DNA from 3 places in the Pseudomonas sp. JQ36 genome. Region 3 is predicted to be linked to each of the others. Evidence: predicted binding sites of a transcription regulator. Region 3 holds the regulator's gene; each other region holds the start of a gene.
The links. The regulator sigma-54, encoded in region 3, starts transcription at its own class of promoters, with help from an activator protein. The targets are predictions, from matches to a motif close to ANTGGCATNNANNTTGCTNT.

Region 1: a site for sigma-54 is predicted at 1,799-1,818, ahead of flgB (flagellar basal body rod protein FlgB). Genes of this name have one in related genera too.
Region 2: a site for sigma-54 is predicted at 1,762-1,781, ahead of glnA (glutamate--ammonia ligase). Genes of this name have one in related genera too.

The regions. Positions count from the first base shown of each region.
Region 1 covers NZ_CM132642.1:3,206,571-3,211,903, forward strand. The annotation lists gene flgE (flagellar hook protein FlgE) at 1-129, opposite strand, end outside; gene flgD (flagellar hook assembly protein FlgD) at 160-888, opposite strand; gene flgC (flagellar basal body rod protein FlgC) at 904-1,347, opposite strand; gene flgB (flagellar basal body rod protein FlgB) at 1,351-1,758, opposite strand; gene cheR (protein-glutamate O-methyltransferase CheR) at 2,127-2,954, opposite strand; gene ACS4NR_RS14390 (chemotaxis protein CheV) at 3,001-3,933, opposite strand; gene flgA (flagellar basal body P-ring formation chaperone FlgA) at 4,016-4,777, shown strand; gene flgM (flagellar biosynthesis anti-sigma factor FlgM) at 4,938-5,264, shown strand; gene ACS4NR_RS14405 (flagella synthesis protein FlgN) at 5,313-5,333, shown strand, end outside.
Region 2 covers NZ_CM132642.1:5,202,697-5,208,029, reverse strand. The annotation lists gene thiI (tRNA uracil 4-sulfurtransferase ThiI) at 93-1,547, opposite strand; gene glnA (glutamate--ammonia ligase) at 1,876-3,282, shown strand; gene ACS4NR_RS23535 (DUF4124 domain-containing protein) at 3,570-4,082, shown strand; gene ACS4NR_RS23530 (DUF4124 domain-containing protein) at 4,079-4,696, shown strand; gene glnL (nitrogen regulation protein NR(II)) at 4,928-5,333, shown strand, end outside.
Region 3 covers NZ_CM132642.1:5,818,966-5,824,298, reverse strand. The annotation lists gene lptC (LPS export ABC transporter periplasmic protein LptC) at 1-251, shown strand, start outside; gene lptA (lipopolysaccharide transport periplasmic protein LptA) at 238-783, shown strand; gene lptB (LPS export ABC transporter ATP-binding protein) at 783-1,508, shown strand; gene ACS4NR_RS26200 (RNA polymerase factor sigma-54) at 1,696-3,189, shown strand; gene hpf (ribosome hibernation-promoting factor, HPF/YfiA family) at 3,263-3,571, shown strand; gene ptsN (PTS IIA-like nitrogen regulatory protein PtsN) at 3,584-4,048, shown strand; gene rapZ (RNase adapter RapZ) at 4,051-4,908, shown strand; gene ACS4NR_RS26180 (HPr family phosphocarrier protein) at 4,924-5,199, shown strand; gene ACS4NR_RS26175 (ZIP family metal transporter) at 5,291-5,333, opposite strand, start outside.

The DNA.
Region 1 (5,333 bases), 2.6 Mb from region 3:
GTAAACGTCTTCGAATTCTGCACGGGACGATTTGAAACCGGCGGTCGCGACGTTGGCGATGTTGTTGCCGGTCACGTCCAGTTGTTTGTTGGCTGCATAGAGACCGCTAAGGCCGATATTGAAAGACATATTCCACTCCTTTGTGCCGGTTAGTCGGCTCTATATACCAATGGTTTGTACTTTGGACAGGGCGACGGTGCCCTTGCCGGACAGGTTGAGCATCAGCTCGCCACCGGTCTGGCTGATGGTCACGCTGTTGACCGTGGCTGGCAGGTAGGTCGCCAGGTCAGTCGCGGTGCCATTGATCGAGGCGTTGGCTTTGACGGTATAGGTACCGGTCTTCACCAGATTGCCGTCCTTGTCCTTGCCGTCCCAGGTGAAGCTTGCGCTGCCTGCGGCGCGACTGCCCAGATCGATGGTGCGAACCACCGTGCCGCTGCTGTCGGTAATGCTGACGGTGCCACCGGCAATCGACGACGGCACGGTGACCGAACCGGTCATGCCTTTGCTCGGGTCGTCCAATTGCACGGTGTTGGTCTGCACGATCACGTTACGGCCAACCAGCGACGACGCCTGCAGGGCTTGCGAGGAGCTGTAGTTGCCGGCCAGCGAACTGACGGTGCTGTTGAGGGTGGTGATGCCCTCAAGGCTGCTGAACTGCGCCAACTGTGCTACGAAGGCACTGTTGTCCTGCGGATCGAGCGGGTTCTGGTTTTTCAGCTGGGTGACCAGCAGTTGCAGGAACGCATCCTTGCCCAGTGCCTGGCCGCCGGTGGTGCTGTTGGTGGCCGAAGCAATGCCGCCGGTGGTCGAACTGCTCGTTTTCTTCGAGGAGTTCGCCAAGATGTCATTCATGCTCAGGCTGCTGGTGGTATCGGAAACACTCATGGCAGTCGCCCCTTATCACTGACCGAGGGTCAGTACCTTCTGCATCATGGTTTTGGCGGTGTTCATCATTTCGGCGTTGGTCTGGAACGAACGGCTCGCGGAAATCATGTCAGCCATTTCTTCCACCACGTTGACGTTCGGGTAGTAGACGTAGCCCTTGGCGTCAGCGGCCGGATGGTTCGGCTCGTAACGCGCTTCGAGATTGCTCTGGTCTTCGACCACGCCAAGTACCTGCACGCCCTGCCCTGCGGCGTCCTGGCTCTGGAACAGCGAGTTGCTGCCACTGTTCTGGCCGCCCTGGAACATGGTGGCGAACACCGGGTGACGGGCGCGGTAGGTCTGGTCGATGCTCGACGAAACGGTTTCGGCGTTGGCGATGTTCGAAGCCACGGTGTTCAGACGCGTGGTTTGTGCGCTCATGCCGCTGCCGGCAATGTTGAAAACGCTGGACAGGGACATGGATTACTCTCCGCGCAGGGCTGACACCAGCCCTTTGAATTTGCTGTTGAGCAGGGTGAAGCTGGCCTGGAAGCCGACCGCGTTTTCCGCGTAGTTCGACTGCTCAAGCTGGGCGTCCACGGTGTTCTGGTCAATCGAAGGCTGCATCGGCGTGCGATACATCAGCGACTCGTCGCCATTGCCCAGGCCTTCAGCTTCGATGTGACGGCTGTTGGTCATGTTCAGGGCGATGGTGCCGTGGGCGTTCTTCTGGGTCTGTGCTTCAAGCACTTTGGAGAAGTCCAGATCCCGAGCCTTGTAGTTCGGGGTATCGGCGTTGGCGATGTTGTTGGCCAACACTTCGGCACGCTGGGCGCGGAAGCCCAATGCCTTTTCGTGAATGCCGAGCGCTTTATCGAAGCTGATGCTCATGTCGGGAACCTTCGGGTGACCGGTTTTTCGTAACTGAGCTTTAGCAAGCGCCGTGCCAAACAGAACAACCCCCGTAAACCGGGGCTTTGCGAGGAGTCGGCAAAGCGGCAATGCCAGAAAAGCGGCAAACGGTTTCCGCCAGATGCCGCTTTTCTGCCGCCTGTCCCCTCCCACCGACACCGTACGACTGTGGGAGCGGACTTGCTCGCGAAGGCGTCATCTCAGTCAATATTTGTTTTCCTGACACACCGCCTTCGCGAGCAAACCCGCTCCCACAGGGGATTTGTGGTGTGTGAGGGCGATAATTCAGGCACAAAAAAAACGGCAGGCCTTTGCGGGCCTGCCGTTTTTTCGTATTGCCGATGCAATCACTTCGCCTGGTAAATGATCCCCGGGCTGCACTGGACCATCTGGTAATGATCCGGCAAACCGTTCAGCGCTTCGGACGCGCCAAGGAACAGGTACCCGCCCGGCTTCAGCGTGCTGTGAATGCGCAACAGGATGTCTTTCTTCACCTCGGCGGAGAAGTAGATCAGCACGTTGCGGCAGAACACGATGTCGAACTTGCCCAGACTCGCGTAGCTGTCGAGCAGGTTGAACGAACGGAATTCCACCCGGTTCTTGATCGGCGCCTTGATCACCCAGCGCCCCGGCCCTTTCGGATCGAAGTAGCGCTGCAGACGATCGGCGGACAAACCGCGGCCGATCGCCAGGCTGTCGTACTCGCCGGTCTTGCAGTTGGTCAGCATGCTGCCGGACAAGTCCGTGGCAACAATCTGCACGCCCATCTTCAACTGACCGAGGTTGCTGCGCTCGAACTCATCGATCGACATCGACAGCGAATACGGTTCCTGACCCGACGAGCACGCCGCCGACCAGATCCGCAGACGCTGGTTGGGACTGGCCTTGATCGCCTCGGGCAGCACCTTGTTCTTCAAGACTTCAAACGGATAGGTGTCCCGAAACCACAGGGTTTCGTTGGTCGTCATGGCATCGACCACCTGCTCGCGCAAACCGCTGCGCGGCTGGGTCTGGATGCGCTGTACCAGCTCACCCAGGGACTTGATGCCTTGCTGCTCCATCAGTTTGTTGAGACGGCTCGAGACCAGGTACTGCTTGTTTTCACCGAGCAAAATGCCACAGGCTTTTTCCAGGAAGACCCGGAATTGTTCGAAATCCAAATTACCCGTAGACAATGATGCCGCCTCTTAAATCGTGTTGACCGCCAGGGACAAAAGGCCCCTAGCTGATATCTGCTGCTTTGATCCGGTCGACTACCCGGGATGCCAGGTCATCAGGACGGAATTTGGCCAGGAAGTCATCGGCACCGACTTTCTTGACCATCGCCTGATTGAATACCCCCGACAACGAAGTATGCAGGATGATATGAAGCTTTTGCATGCGCGGGTCGCTGCGGATCTCCGCCGTCAGGGTGTACCCGTCCATCTCCGGCATCTCGATGTCGGAAATCATCATCAGGAACTCTTCTTCCGGCTTCTTGCCCTCTTCGACCAGCTTGCGCAAGTAATCCAGCGCCTGCTTGCCGTCGTTCAGCGCCACCACTTCGACCCCGATCGTCTGCAGGCAACGCGTGACCTGCTTGCGCGCCACCGACGAGTCATCGACCGTCAGCACCCGCAGCGACAACGCCTTGCTCTGGGTTTCGACATCGACCACACCGACCGAAATCGCCTCAGGCGTCGGCGCCACTTCCGCCAGCACCTTCTCGACATCGATGATTTCGACTAACTGATTGTCGACCCGAGTCACAGCCGTCAGGTAGTGATCTCGCCCGGTGCCCTTGGGCGGTGGATGGATCTCTTCCCAGTTCATGTTGACGATGCGCTCCACCGAGCGGACCAGGAAACCCTGGGTCTTGGTGTTGTACTCCGTGATGATCACGAACGGACTGTTCTTGTCTTTCAACGCCCCGGAACCGGTCGCCATTGCCAGATCAAGGATCGGAATGGTCGCCCCCCGGATATTCGCCACCCCGCACACGACAGGACTGGACTTGGGCATCAACGTCAACGACGGGCATTGCAGCACTTCCCGCACCTTGAACACGTTGATTCCGTAGAGCTGTTGGCCGTCGAGACGGAACAACAACAGCTCCAGGCGATTCTGCCCCACCAGTTGCGTGCGCTGGTTTACCGAATCCATTACACCAGCCATGCCCAGACTCCTACACCAACGCCAAGTGTTGTTGCGACGCACATTCATTGCTAAACGGCACGGCGCTTGCTTTTTAACTCGTATGAACGCTCAAACGACATTTTTTCGACGCCTGACCTCCCGCACCCGCAAAGCGCTGTGCGCGGTGTCTGCCGTCTGCTTCTTCTTCGCTGGCAGCCCTGCCGGTGCTGATACGGTTACCTTGCCTGACATGCTTATCGGCGTCACTCAGGGCTTTCTTGAGTTCACCGTAGAAGACTATCTGGCTACCAGTCAAACGGAAGGCCGCTACGAAATCGAGGTCAACCAGCTCGACCCGCGCATGCGCATGCCTATGTGCGACAAGGAATTGACAGCCTCGCTGGAGAGCCCGGCGCGGCCGCTGGGCCGGGTTACGGTCAAGGTCCGGTGCGAAGGAAGTTCGCCGTGGACGGTGTTCGTGCCCGCTCAAGTCCGCCTGTTTCGCGAGATTGTCACCACCACCCGTCCGCTCAAGCGCGCCGGGATTATCGGGCCGCAGGATGTGACCTTGCGCGAGCGCGACGTCAGTGTGATCAATCAAGGTTTCCTGACCTCGGTAGACGAGGCGATCGGGCAGAAATTAACCCGACCAACGGTCGCCGATCAGGTCATTACTCTGGTGCATCTGGAACAGGCAGAAGTGGTGCGCAAAGGTGATCAAGTGGTCATCACCGCCCGCAGTGGCACGCTCGCCGTGCGCATGCCCGGCGAAGCCCTGGCCAACGGCGGTCTGAAAGAACAGATTCGGGTGAAAAACCTCAATTCCAACCGGGTGATCAAGGCGCAAGTCGTTGCGCCGGGCCAGGTGGAAGTGGCCATGTAAAACGCTCTCGCAGAAAACTGGCGCCAGCCCCGACGCTTCCCTAAACTGTGCCGCAGCAGGACACGCTTCGGCACATGCAGCTCATTGCAAAGTGAGCCTAAAGTTTTCCAGGGAATGGCCGAAAACATGGCAAGCGTCCAAATTCCCAGAGGTTTTTAACATGGTCATCGATTTCAGCCGTCTGAACAGCTCCTCGTCACTTACGGGCAGTACACGTACCAGCAACGCCAAGGAAACCGCCGAATCCGGCACCTCCGCGCCGCTGAATACCCAGGCCGAAACGGCCAGTACCGCAAAAAGCGGGGAATCGGTACACCTCAGCAATGAGGCTCAACAGTTGCAGAAGGTCACTGACAAGCTGCGCGATCAGCCTGCCGTCGACAAAGCCCGCGTGGCCGAGTTGAAAGCAGCGATTGCCGATGGCAGCTATAAAGTCGACAGCAACCGTGTAGCCAGCAAACTGCTCAACTTCGAAGCCCAGCGCTAGGCTTTTGCCGGCGCCAGGCTTTTGGACGCTTAGAACCCAAGGCCAGCCATGCACGACACTAATTTATTG
Region 2 (5,333 bases), 620 kb from region 3:
CGATTAACAGTAGTGTCCGGCATGGCCGTTACAGCTTGACGGCGGTGTCGGGGGGCCGGTGACGCAGGCCACAGGCAAACAGCCCCGGGCACTTAGCTCGGTCGATAAACGCGCACATTGGCATGCCCCTCACTGAGCAAATGGTGAGCATGCAGGCGACTCATCACGCCTTTGTCGCAATACAGCAGGTACTGGCGAGTCGGATCCAGCTCCTTGAAACGAGCGTTCACTGCGTAGAACGGCATCGTCTGTACTTCTATGCCGGCGAGTTCCAGCGGGTCATCCTCGGCCGCATCCGGGTGACGGATGTCGATAACGATCTGACCGGCCAGCGCTTCGCCGACTTCTTCGATCTGCAAGTCCTGACCCAATTCGTCGATCACTCGATCGATCGGCACCAGTTTGGCGTTTTCGAGCGCACGCTCGAGAACCGCCATGTCGAATTCTTTCTCTTCGTGCTCAACACGGTGGCGCTTGGCGGCGGTCTTCGGATTGACCGAGATGACCCCGCAGTACTCCGGCATGTGCCGGGCGAAATCGGCGGTGCCGATCTCGTTGGCCGTGTCGATGATGTCCTGCTTGTGCGCAACGATCAGCGGGCGCAGGACCAGTTTGTCGGTCACGCAGTCGATCACCGACAGGTTCGGCAGCGTCTGGCTCGATACCTGGGAGATCGCTTCGCCGGTGACCAGCGCATCGATGTGCAGCCGGTCGGCGATGGCCGACGATGCGCGCAACATCATACGCTTCAATACGACGCCCATATGACTGTTATCGACTTTGCCGAGAATTTCGCCCAACACTTCTTCGAACGGAACACTGACAAATAGCACGCGTTGCGAGCTGCCGTACTTCTTCCAGATGAAATGCGCGACTTCCATCACGCCCAATTCGTGGGCACGCCCGCCAAGATTGAAGAAGCAGAAATGCGCCATCAGGCCGCGACGCATGATCTGGTACGCGGCAACCGTCGAGTCAAAGCCGCCGGACATCAATACCAGCGTCTGCTCCAGGGCGCCGAGCGGGTAACCGCCGATGCCGTTGTGCTGGCTGTGGATGACAAACAACCGTTGGTCGCGAACTTCGATGCGAACTTCGATTTCCGGGTCTTTGAGGTCGATTCCGGCCGCACCGCACTCACGACGCAGCTTGCTGCCGACGTATTTTTCGACGTCCATCGAGCTGAACGGGTGCTTGCCGGCACGCTTGCAACGCACCGAGAAAATCTTCCCGGCCAGCACATCGCCGTAGTGCTGTTTGCACTTCTCGGTGATGTCGTCGAAGTCGCCCAGCGGGTACTCGTCGATCTGCAGAAAGTGCGCGACACCCGGGGTGCAGGTCAGGCGCTCACCCATCTCTTTCAAGGCTTTGGGGTCGGTAACGCGGGTTTCCAGCTCGAGATTGTCCCACACACCGTTCACCACCACGGCCGGGTCCAGATCGCGGAGCACGGCGCGGATGTTCTTGGCCAGCTGGCGGATGAAACGCATCCGGACAGGGCGGCTCTTGATGGTGATCTCGGGGAAGACTTTTACGATTAGTTTCATGAAAACAGCGCGCGCAGGGCCAGCCGAAAAAGGGGGGCGCGGATTATAGCGGAAATTGCTCAAGGTTTAACCAGTTAATATGCAGAAGGTTTCACATGCACCAAAACGGGTCATTTCTGATTTGAAGCGCTACATTAAGGGGCGAGATTTTCGCCTTTATGGCGCTTTGCAGTGCTGCAAGCGTGAATTTGGGGCAAAAAACCCATGCTGGGGCACTGGCATGCAATTTGCTCACTTGTGAGGCAGGTTGCCTTGGCAGAGTATCTGCGCCGGCATCACCCCTATTAAGGGCATCCACTACCAAGCCCTAAGCCACCCGGAGGACACTATGTCGAAGTCGGTTCAACTCATCAAAGATCATGACGTCAAGTGGATTGATCTGCGCTTCACGGACACCAAAGGCACTCAGCACCACGTGACCATGCCGGCTCGCGATGCGCTGGAAGACGACTTCTTCGAAGTCGGCAAGATGTTCGACGGTTCCTCCATCGCTGGCTGGAAAGGCATCGAAGCCTCCGACATGATCCTGCTGCCGGACGACGATACTGCCGTTCTCGACCCGTTCACCGAAGACGCGACCCTGATTCTGGTTTGCGACATCATCGAACCTTCGACCATGCAAGGTTACGATCGCGACCCGCGCGCCATCGCTCACCGTGCCGAGGAATACCTGAAGACCACCGGTATCGGTGACACCGTCTTCGCCGGTCCAGAACCAGAATTCTTCATCTTCGACGAAGTGAAGTTCAAGTCGGACATCTCCGGCTCGATGTTCAAGATCTACTCCGAACAAGGTTCGTGGATGTCCGACCAGGACATCGAAGGCGGCAACAAAGGTCACCGTCCAGGCGTCAAAGGTGGCTACTTCCCGGTTCCGCCGTTTGACCACGACCACGAAATCCGTACTGCCATGTGCAACGCACTGGAAGAAATGGGCCAGACCGTTGAAGTTCACCACCACGAAGTGGCGACTGCCGGTCAGAACGAAATCGGTGTCAAGTTCAACACCCTGGTGAAGAAAGCTGACGAAGTTCAGACTCTGAAATACGTTGTCCACAACGTAGCCGACGCTTACGGCCGCACCGCGACCTTCATGCCGAAGCCACTGTACGGCGACAACGGCTCGGGCATGCACGTGCACATGTCCATCGCCAAAGATGGCAAGAACACCTTCGCTGGCGAAGGCTATGCGGGTCTGTCCGAAACCGCCCTGTACTTCATCGGCGGTATCATCAAGCACGGTAAGGCCCTGAACGGCTTCACCAACCCGGCCACCAACTCCTACAAGCGTCTGGTGCCAGGTTTCGAAGCTCCGGTAATGCTGGCCTACTCGGCGCGCAACCGTTCCGCCTCGATCCGTATTCCTTACGTCAACAGCCCACGCGGCCGTCGTATCGAAGCCCGTTTCCCGGATCCGGCTGCCAACCCGTACCTGGCTTTCGCAGCACTGCTGATGGCCGGCCTGGACGGTATCCAGAACAAGATCCACCCAGGCGATGCCGCTGACAAAAACCTGTACGACCTGCCGCCTGAAGAGGCGAAAGAGATCCCGCAAGTTTGCGGCAGCCTGAAAGAAGCCCTGGAAGAGCTGGACAAGGGCCGTGCGTTCCTGACCAAGGGCGGCGTGTTCTCCGACGACTTCATCGACGCTTACATCGCGCTGAAATCCGAAGAAGAAATCAAGGTGCGCACCTTCGTACACCCACTGGAATATGAGCTGTACTACAGCTGCTGATCCGGTAGCGCCGCGCTACGCGGCGTGACAAAAAGAGGCCTCCTTCGGGAGGCCTTTTTTATTGCCCCCGATTTATGAAGCTACGCAAAACCCCTGTGGGAGCGGGCTTGCTCGCGAATGCGGCGTATCAGTCGCCATCTCTGTCAATGACCCACCGCATTCGCGAGCAAGCCCGCTCCCACAGAGAATTTTTGGCATCTGAATGATCTCCGGATATGTCCCGGGTTGGGCCAACCGCCGCACCTGGCCTATGCTGCACTCCATCGTTTTCTTTCCCGGTCGATTTCATGAGTCGCACCTTTCTCTACATCCTGCTGCTGATCGCCCTGCCCGCCGCTGCGCAGATCTACAAGTACACCGACGACGCCGGCAACACGGTTTACAGCGATCACTCGCCGGACGGTGTTCAGGCGCAGCCGGTCGAGTTGCCGCCACTCAACCGCGTCGAGCCACAGGCACCGAGCGCGCCAGCGCCCTCCAGCACCGACACACGCCCCGCGGCACGCAGTGCTTATGAAGTGCTGGAACTGACCGGCCTGCCCGACGAGGAAGCGCTGCGCGCCAACAACGGCACCTTCACTGTCAACGTGCTGATCAAGCCGCGCCTGCAGGCGCCGCACCAATTAAGGCTGGTCCTGGACGACGCGCCTTATGGCCAGCCGAGCAACGTGCCGATCCTGCAACTGGTGAATGTCGATCGCGGCGAGCATCGTCTAGCGGTACAGGTGATCGACGGCGAAACGATCATCCAGCAGAGCCCGGCAGTGGTGTTCACCGTACAGCGGGTGCACAAGCCATGAGAATTTTCTGGCTGATCCTGTGCCTGTTCGCCCTGCCCGTTTCAGCGGAGGTATTCACCTACGTCGATGCGCAGGGCAATCGCGTCTACACCGACCAGCCGCGCGGCAACGCCAAGCGTGTACCTGTTGCGACCAGCAATCGCATGTCGGCCAACCCCACATCTGCTGCACCGATCAGCGCTGCAAAAAAGGTCGCGGAACAACCGCTGTTCCACTACGACATGCTGCGCATCCTGATCCCCGAGCCGGATGCGACCCTTCGCAGCAGCGCGGGCGAGGTGATCGTCAGCGTCACCAGCGAGCCCGGCCTGCAGCAGGGCCATCGCTATCGCCTGCTGCTGGACGGCCAAGCCACTGGCGAGCCCGGCCTGAGTCCGGTATTCCCGCTAAGCAACATCGACCGCGGCAGTCACAACCTGTCGGTGGAAATCCTTGATGAACAGGGTCGCACTGTCGAGCGCACCGCCAACCAGCCATTCCACATGCTGCGCATCTCGCTGGCGCAGAAACGCCAGATCAAACCCTGCGTCAGCGAGGATTACGGCGTGCGCCCGGAATGCCCGCTGAAAGACAAACCCGCCGAAGAAAAAAATCCCTTCCTGCGCTTCTTCTAACGCCATTCAGCATTACGCACTATATTGGTGCAATAGGCTGCACCGTACCCAGATTCCAACCCATTTTGGTTCGAAACTTCCCGTTCGAGCTGGCACCCTGCCACTCAAACGAGCGTCAAACGCCTGTTTCACGGGTTGAACGCTTCTTTTCGGAGCCTTGGTTTGGTTTTTGCATTTTCCGTTTAACGACGCCTGCTTCTTGCGCACGCTCCGCCCCCAAAAGAGGCTCCGATGACTATTAGCGACGCAATCCACCGTTTGCTGCTCGACAACCTGACCACCGCCACCATTCTGCTCGACGCCGAACTGCGCCTTGAGTACATGAACCCGGCGGCCGAGATGCTGCTGGCCATCAGCGGTCAGCGCAGCCATGGACAGTTCATCAGCGAGTTGTTCACCGAGTCCACCGAGGCGCTCAACTCGCTGCGTCAGGCAGTCGAACAGGCACACCCGTTCACCAAGCGCGAAGCGATGCTCACCGCCCTCACCGGCCAGACCCTGACCGTGGACTACGCGGTGACGCCGATCCTCAGCAACGGCGCGACCATGCTCCTGCTGGAAGTGCACCCGCGTGACCGTCTGCTGCGGATCACCAAGGAAGAGGCGCAACTATCCAAGCAGGAAACCAGCAAAATGC
Region 3 (5,333 bases):
ATCCGGACGGCACGCAGGTCGAACTGATCGATTCCGTGCGCATCAAGCGCACCGACGAAAAGAACCGCGATCTGCTGGTCACCTCCACTCGCATGACGGTGTTCCCGCAGCAACAATATGCGCAGACCGAGCAACCCGTTAGAATCGACGGCGCTGGCGGTGTATCGACTGGTGTAGGAATGAAAGCGTATTTGAAGGAAAGCAGGATACACCTGCTATCGAACGTAAGAGGACAGTATGAGGCTCGTTAAAACCCTCCCTATTTTGCTCAGTCTGGGCGCAGCACTGGGAAGCGTGAGCGCCTGGGCTCTGCCGAACGATCAGCAGCAACCTATCCGCATTCAGGCCGACGACGCCCAGCTGGACGACAAGAACGGCATCGCCACCTATAAAGGTGACGTGATCATTACCCAGGGTTCGATGATCGTTAAGGGCAATACGGTGACCATCACTCGCACCCCGACCGGTGACATCGACGTGGTGACTTCGGTCGGCAACCTTGCCTACTTCGAGCAACTGCAAACCCAGGGTGACACCAAGCCTGTTCAGGGCTGGGGTGTGACGATTCAGTACCATGCCGCGCAAAACCGCGTCGTGCTGATCGACAAGGCCAAGGTTGTCGACAAGGACAACAACACCACTCAGGGCGAGAAAATCGTCTATGACACGGTGAAGAAGCTGGCCAGTGCCGGTCGCGCTACCGGCAGCAAAGTCACCGAAGCGCGTCCGCGTATCGACATGGTGATCCAGCCGAAGAAGAAAACCGACGAGAAAACCCAGTAATGGCAACTCTGAAAGCTCAACACCTGGCCAAGGCCTATAAAAGCCGCCAGGTTGTGCGCGACGTCAGCCTGTCGATCGACAGCGGCCAGATCGTTGGCCTGCTCGGCCCGAACGGCGCGGGCAAGACCACCTGCTTCTACATGATCGTCGGCCTGGTGCAGGCCGATCAGGGCCGCGTACTGATCGATGATCTGGACGTCAGCCATCAGCCGATGCACGGCCGTGCCAAGGCCGGTATCGGCTATCTGCCGCAGGAAGCGTCGATTTTCCGCAAACTGTCGGTGGCCGATAACATCATGGCCATCCTCGAAACCCGCGCGGAACTCGACAAGGCCGGTCGTCGCAAGGAACTGGAAAGCCTGTTGCAGGAATTCCACATCAGCCACATCCGCGACAACCTCGGCATGAGCCTGTCCGGTGGTGAACGCCGCCGGGTGGAAATCGCCCGCGCCCTGGCGACCGCACCGAAATTCATCCTGCTCGACGAACCGTTCGCCGGTGTCGACCCGATCTCGGTCGGCGACATCAAGCAGATCATCCACCACCTCAAGGCCAAGGGCATCGGTGTACTGATCACCGACCACAACGTGCGTGAGACCCTGGATATCTGCGAGACCGCCTACATCGTCAACGACGGTCAACTGATCGCTGAAGGCGATTCGGCGACCATCCTTGCCAACGATCTGGTGAAGGAAGTGTACCTGGGCCACGAGTTCCGCCTATAAGCGAACAGTGCCCGGTGAGCCGCCCGGGCGCTGTATCGATTCAAGCAGGATTTAAAACGCTTTTATTGTTACAGCGCTCTAGGCAAACACGACAGTTTCAGGCATATAATTTGCTTAAGTTTGGCGCTCCGGCGCCCTGTAGTGGATGGCGCATGCGCGCCGGCGAATAAGGTGTTAAGCCCCTGCCATGAAACCATCGCTAGTCTTGAGAATGGGCCAGCAGCTGACGATGACACCGCAGCTGCAACAGGCCATCCGCCTGCTCCAATTGTCGACCCTGGACCTGCAACAGGAAATCCAGGAGGCCCTGGAATCCAATCCGATGCTCGAACGCCAGGAAGAAGGCGACGACTTCGACAATACCGATCCTTTGGCCGACAACGCCGAACAAAAACCCAACACCGACATTCAGGAACCGTCCTATCAGGAAGCCGCCCCGACGGTGGACAACCTGGAAGATGGCGAATGGAACGAGCGCATTCCTAACGAACTGCCCGTTGATACCGCCTGGGAAGATGTCTACCAGACCAGCGCCAGCAGCCTGCCCAGCAGCGATGACGACGAGTGGGACTTCACCACCCGCACCTCCGCCGGGGAAAGCCTGCAAAGCCATCTGTTGTGGCAATTGAACCTGGCGCCGATGTCCGACACCGACCGCTTGATCGCCGTGACCCTGATCGATTGCATCAACAATCAGGGGTACCTCGACGAAACCCTAGAAGAAATTCTCGACGCCTTTGATCCGGAGCTCGACATCGAGCTGGACGAGATCGAAGCCGTTCTGCATCGCATCCAGCAGTTTGAACCCGCCGGCATCGGCGCGCGCAACCTTGGCGAATGCCTGCTGCTGCAACTGCGTCAGCTCCCGGCCAAGACCCCGTGGCTCAACGAAGCCAAACGGCTGGTCAGCGATTACATTGATCTGCTGGGGAGTCGCGACTACAGCCAACTGATGCGGCGCATGAAGCTCAAGGAAGATGAACTGCGCCAGGTCATCGAACTGGTGCAGAGCCTCAATCCGCGCCCGGGCTCGCAGATCGAATCGACCGAAGCCGAGTACGTGGTGCCCGACGTCATTGTGCGCAAGGACAACGAGCGCTGGCTGGTTGAGCTGAACCAAGAGTCGGTGCCCCGTCTGCGGGTCAACGCGCAGTACGCCGGTTTCGTCCGTCGCGCCGACACCAGTGCCGACAACACCTTCATGCGCAATCAGCTCCAAGAGGCACGCTGGTTCATCAAAAGCCTGCAAAGCCGCAACGAAACGCTGATGAAAGTGGCCACCCAGATTGTCGAGCATCAGCGCGGCTTCCTGGAATACGGCGATGAAGCCATGAAGCCGTTGGTCCTGCATGACATCGCCGAGGCGGTCGGCATGCACGAATCGACGATTTCCCGGGTCACCACCCAGAAATTCATGCATACCCCGCGCGGTATTTATGAACTGAAATACTTTTTCTCCAGCCACGTCAGCACCTCCGAAGGCGGCGAATGCTCGTCCACGGCGATCCGCGCGATCATCAAAAAACTGGTTGCGGCGGAAAATCAGAAAAAGCCGTTGAGTGACAGCAAGATCGCTGGTTTACTGGAGGCACAAGGCATTCAGGTGGCTCGCCGCACCGTCGCCAAGTACCGCGAATCCCTCGGGATCGCGCCTTCGAGCGAACGCAAGCGGTTGATGTAAGCCACGTTACAGCGTTCCAGTGGCAGGCTCTTCGGCCTGCCGCTTTATGCACTGGCAACGAAGGAGAAGCTGTATGCAAGTCAACATCAGTGGACACCAACTGGAAGTGACCGAACCTCTGCGCACCTACATCAACGAGAAACTCGAACGATTGGAGCGCCATTTCGACAAGATCACCAACGTGCAGGTCACGATGTGTGTCGAAAAGCTCAAGCAGAAAATCGAAGCCACCTTGCATATACCCGGCAGCGAAGTGGTCGCCAACGCAGAAGATACCGATATGTACGCTGCGATCGACTCACTGACCGACAAGCTGGATCGCCAACTCAAAAAGCATAAGGAAAAGACCCAGAGCCTCCTTCAGGGCGCAACCGGTCGTTAACACCCCCAACCCATGATCCGACTTGAAAGTATCCTGACCCCCGGCCGTTCCCTGGTGAACGTGCCGGGCGGCAGTAAAAAGAAAGCCCTCGAACAGATTGCCAACCTCATCCATAAAGAAGTGCCGGATCTGGCCATGCAGGATGTTTTCGAGAGCCTGGTAGCCCGTGAGAAACTCGGTTCCACCGGTTTCGGCAACGGTATCGCCATTCCCCACTGTCGCCTCAAAGGCTGCGAATCGCCTATCAGCGCGCTGATGCACCTTGATGCCCCCATCGATTTCGATGCCATCGACGGCGCACCGGTCGACCTGCTGTTTGTTCTGCTGGTCCCGGAAGCGGCCACCGATGCCCACCTGGAATTACTGCGCCAGATCGCCAGCATGCTCGATCGCAAGGAAGTGCGCGAAAAACTGCGCAGCGCACCGAGCAACGAAGCCTTGTATCAGGTCGTCCTGAGCGAGCAGAACGGTCATTAATCATGCGTTTGATCATCGTCAGTGGCCGTTCCGGCTCGGGTAAAAGCACCGCCCTGGATGTCCTTGAGGACAACGGCTACTACTGCATCGACAACCTGCCGGCCGGCCTGCTACCGGAACTCGCCGAACGCGCCCTGATTCACACCGAGCTAACCCAGCCGCTGGTGGCCGTGTCGATCGATGCGCGCAATCTGCCGAGCCACCTGTCGCGTTTCCCCGAACTGCTTGAAGAAGTCCGGGCCCGGCACATCCAGTGCGATGTGTTGTATCTGGATGCCGACGATGAAACCCTGCTCAAGCGCTTTTCGGAAACCCGCCGGCGCCATCCGTTGAGCAATGCCGATCGCTCGCTGGCCGAGGCAATCAACGATGAGACCGCCCTGCTCGGCCCGATCGCCGATCTGGCCGACCTCAAGGTCAACACCACCAATCTCAATCTGTACCAGTTGCGTGACACCATCAAGCTGCGACTGCTGAACCAGCCGGAGCCGGGCACGGCGTTTCTGGTCGAGTCGTTCGGCTTCAAGCGTGGCATGCCAGTGGATGCGGATCTGGTGTTCGACGTGCGCTGCCTGCCCAATCCGTACTGGAAACCGGAACTGCGTGCACAATCGGGTCTCGACGCACCTGTCGCCGAGTACCTGGCTGCACAACCGGAGGTTGAAGAGATGTTCCAGGACATCTTCGGCTACTTGAACAAATGGCTGCCACGCTTTGCCGCGAGTAACCGCGCCTATGTCACCATTGCGATTGGCTGCACCGGCGGGCATCACCGTTCCGTTTACCTGACTGAACGTCTGGGTCAGGCCCTGCAGAAAACCCTGAAGAACGTCCAGGTTCGCCACCGCGACCTCACTTAAAGGATTCACACCGCGATGCCTGCTCGTGAAATCGAAATCATCAACAAATTGGGTCTGCATGCCCGAGCGTCGGCCAAGTTCGTCGGGGTGGCGGGCCAGTTTCCCGATTGCACCATCAGAGTAGGCCGCACCCCGGAAAACACGGTGGACGGTAAAAGCATCATGGCGATGATGATGCTGGCTGCCGGCAAAGGCACCAAAATCTATCTGAGTACCGAAGGCCATCAGGAACAGGAAGCGCTGGATGCATTGGTGGCGTTGATCAACAACTACTTCGATGAGGGTGGTTGATCGTCAAAAGACCAAAAGATCGCAGCCTTCGGCAGCTCCTACACTGGAATCCAGATCCCTGTAGGAGCTGCCGGAGGCTGCGATCTTTTTTTCAGCCCAATGCGGTATCCATCACCATCATCAGACAAAACCCG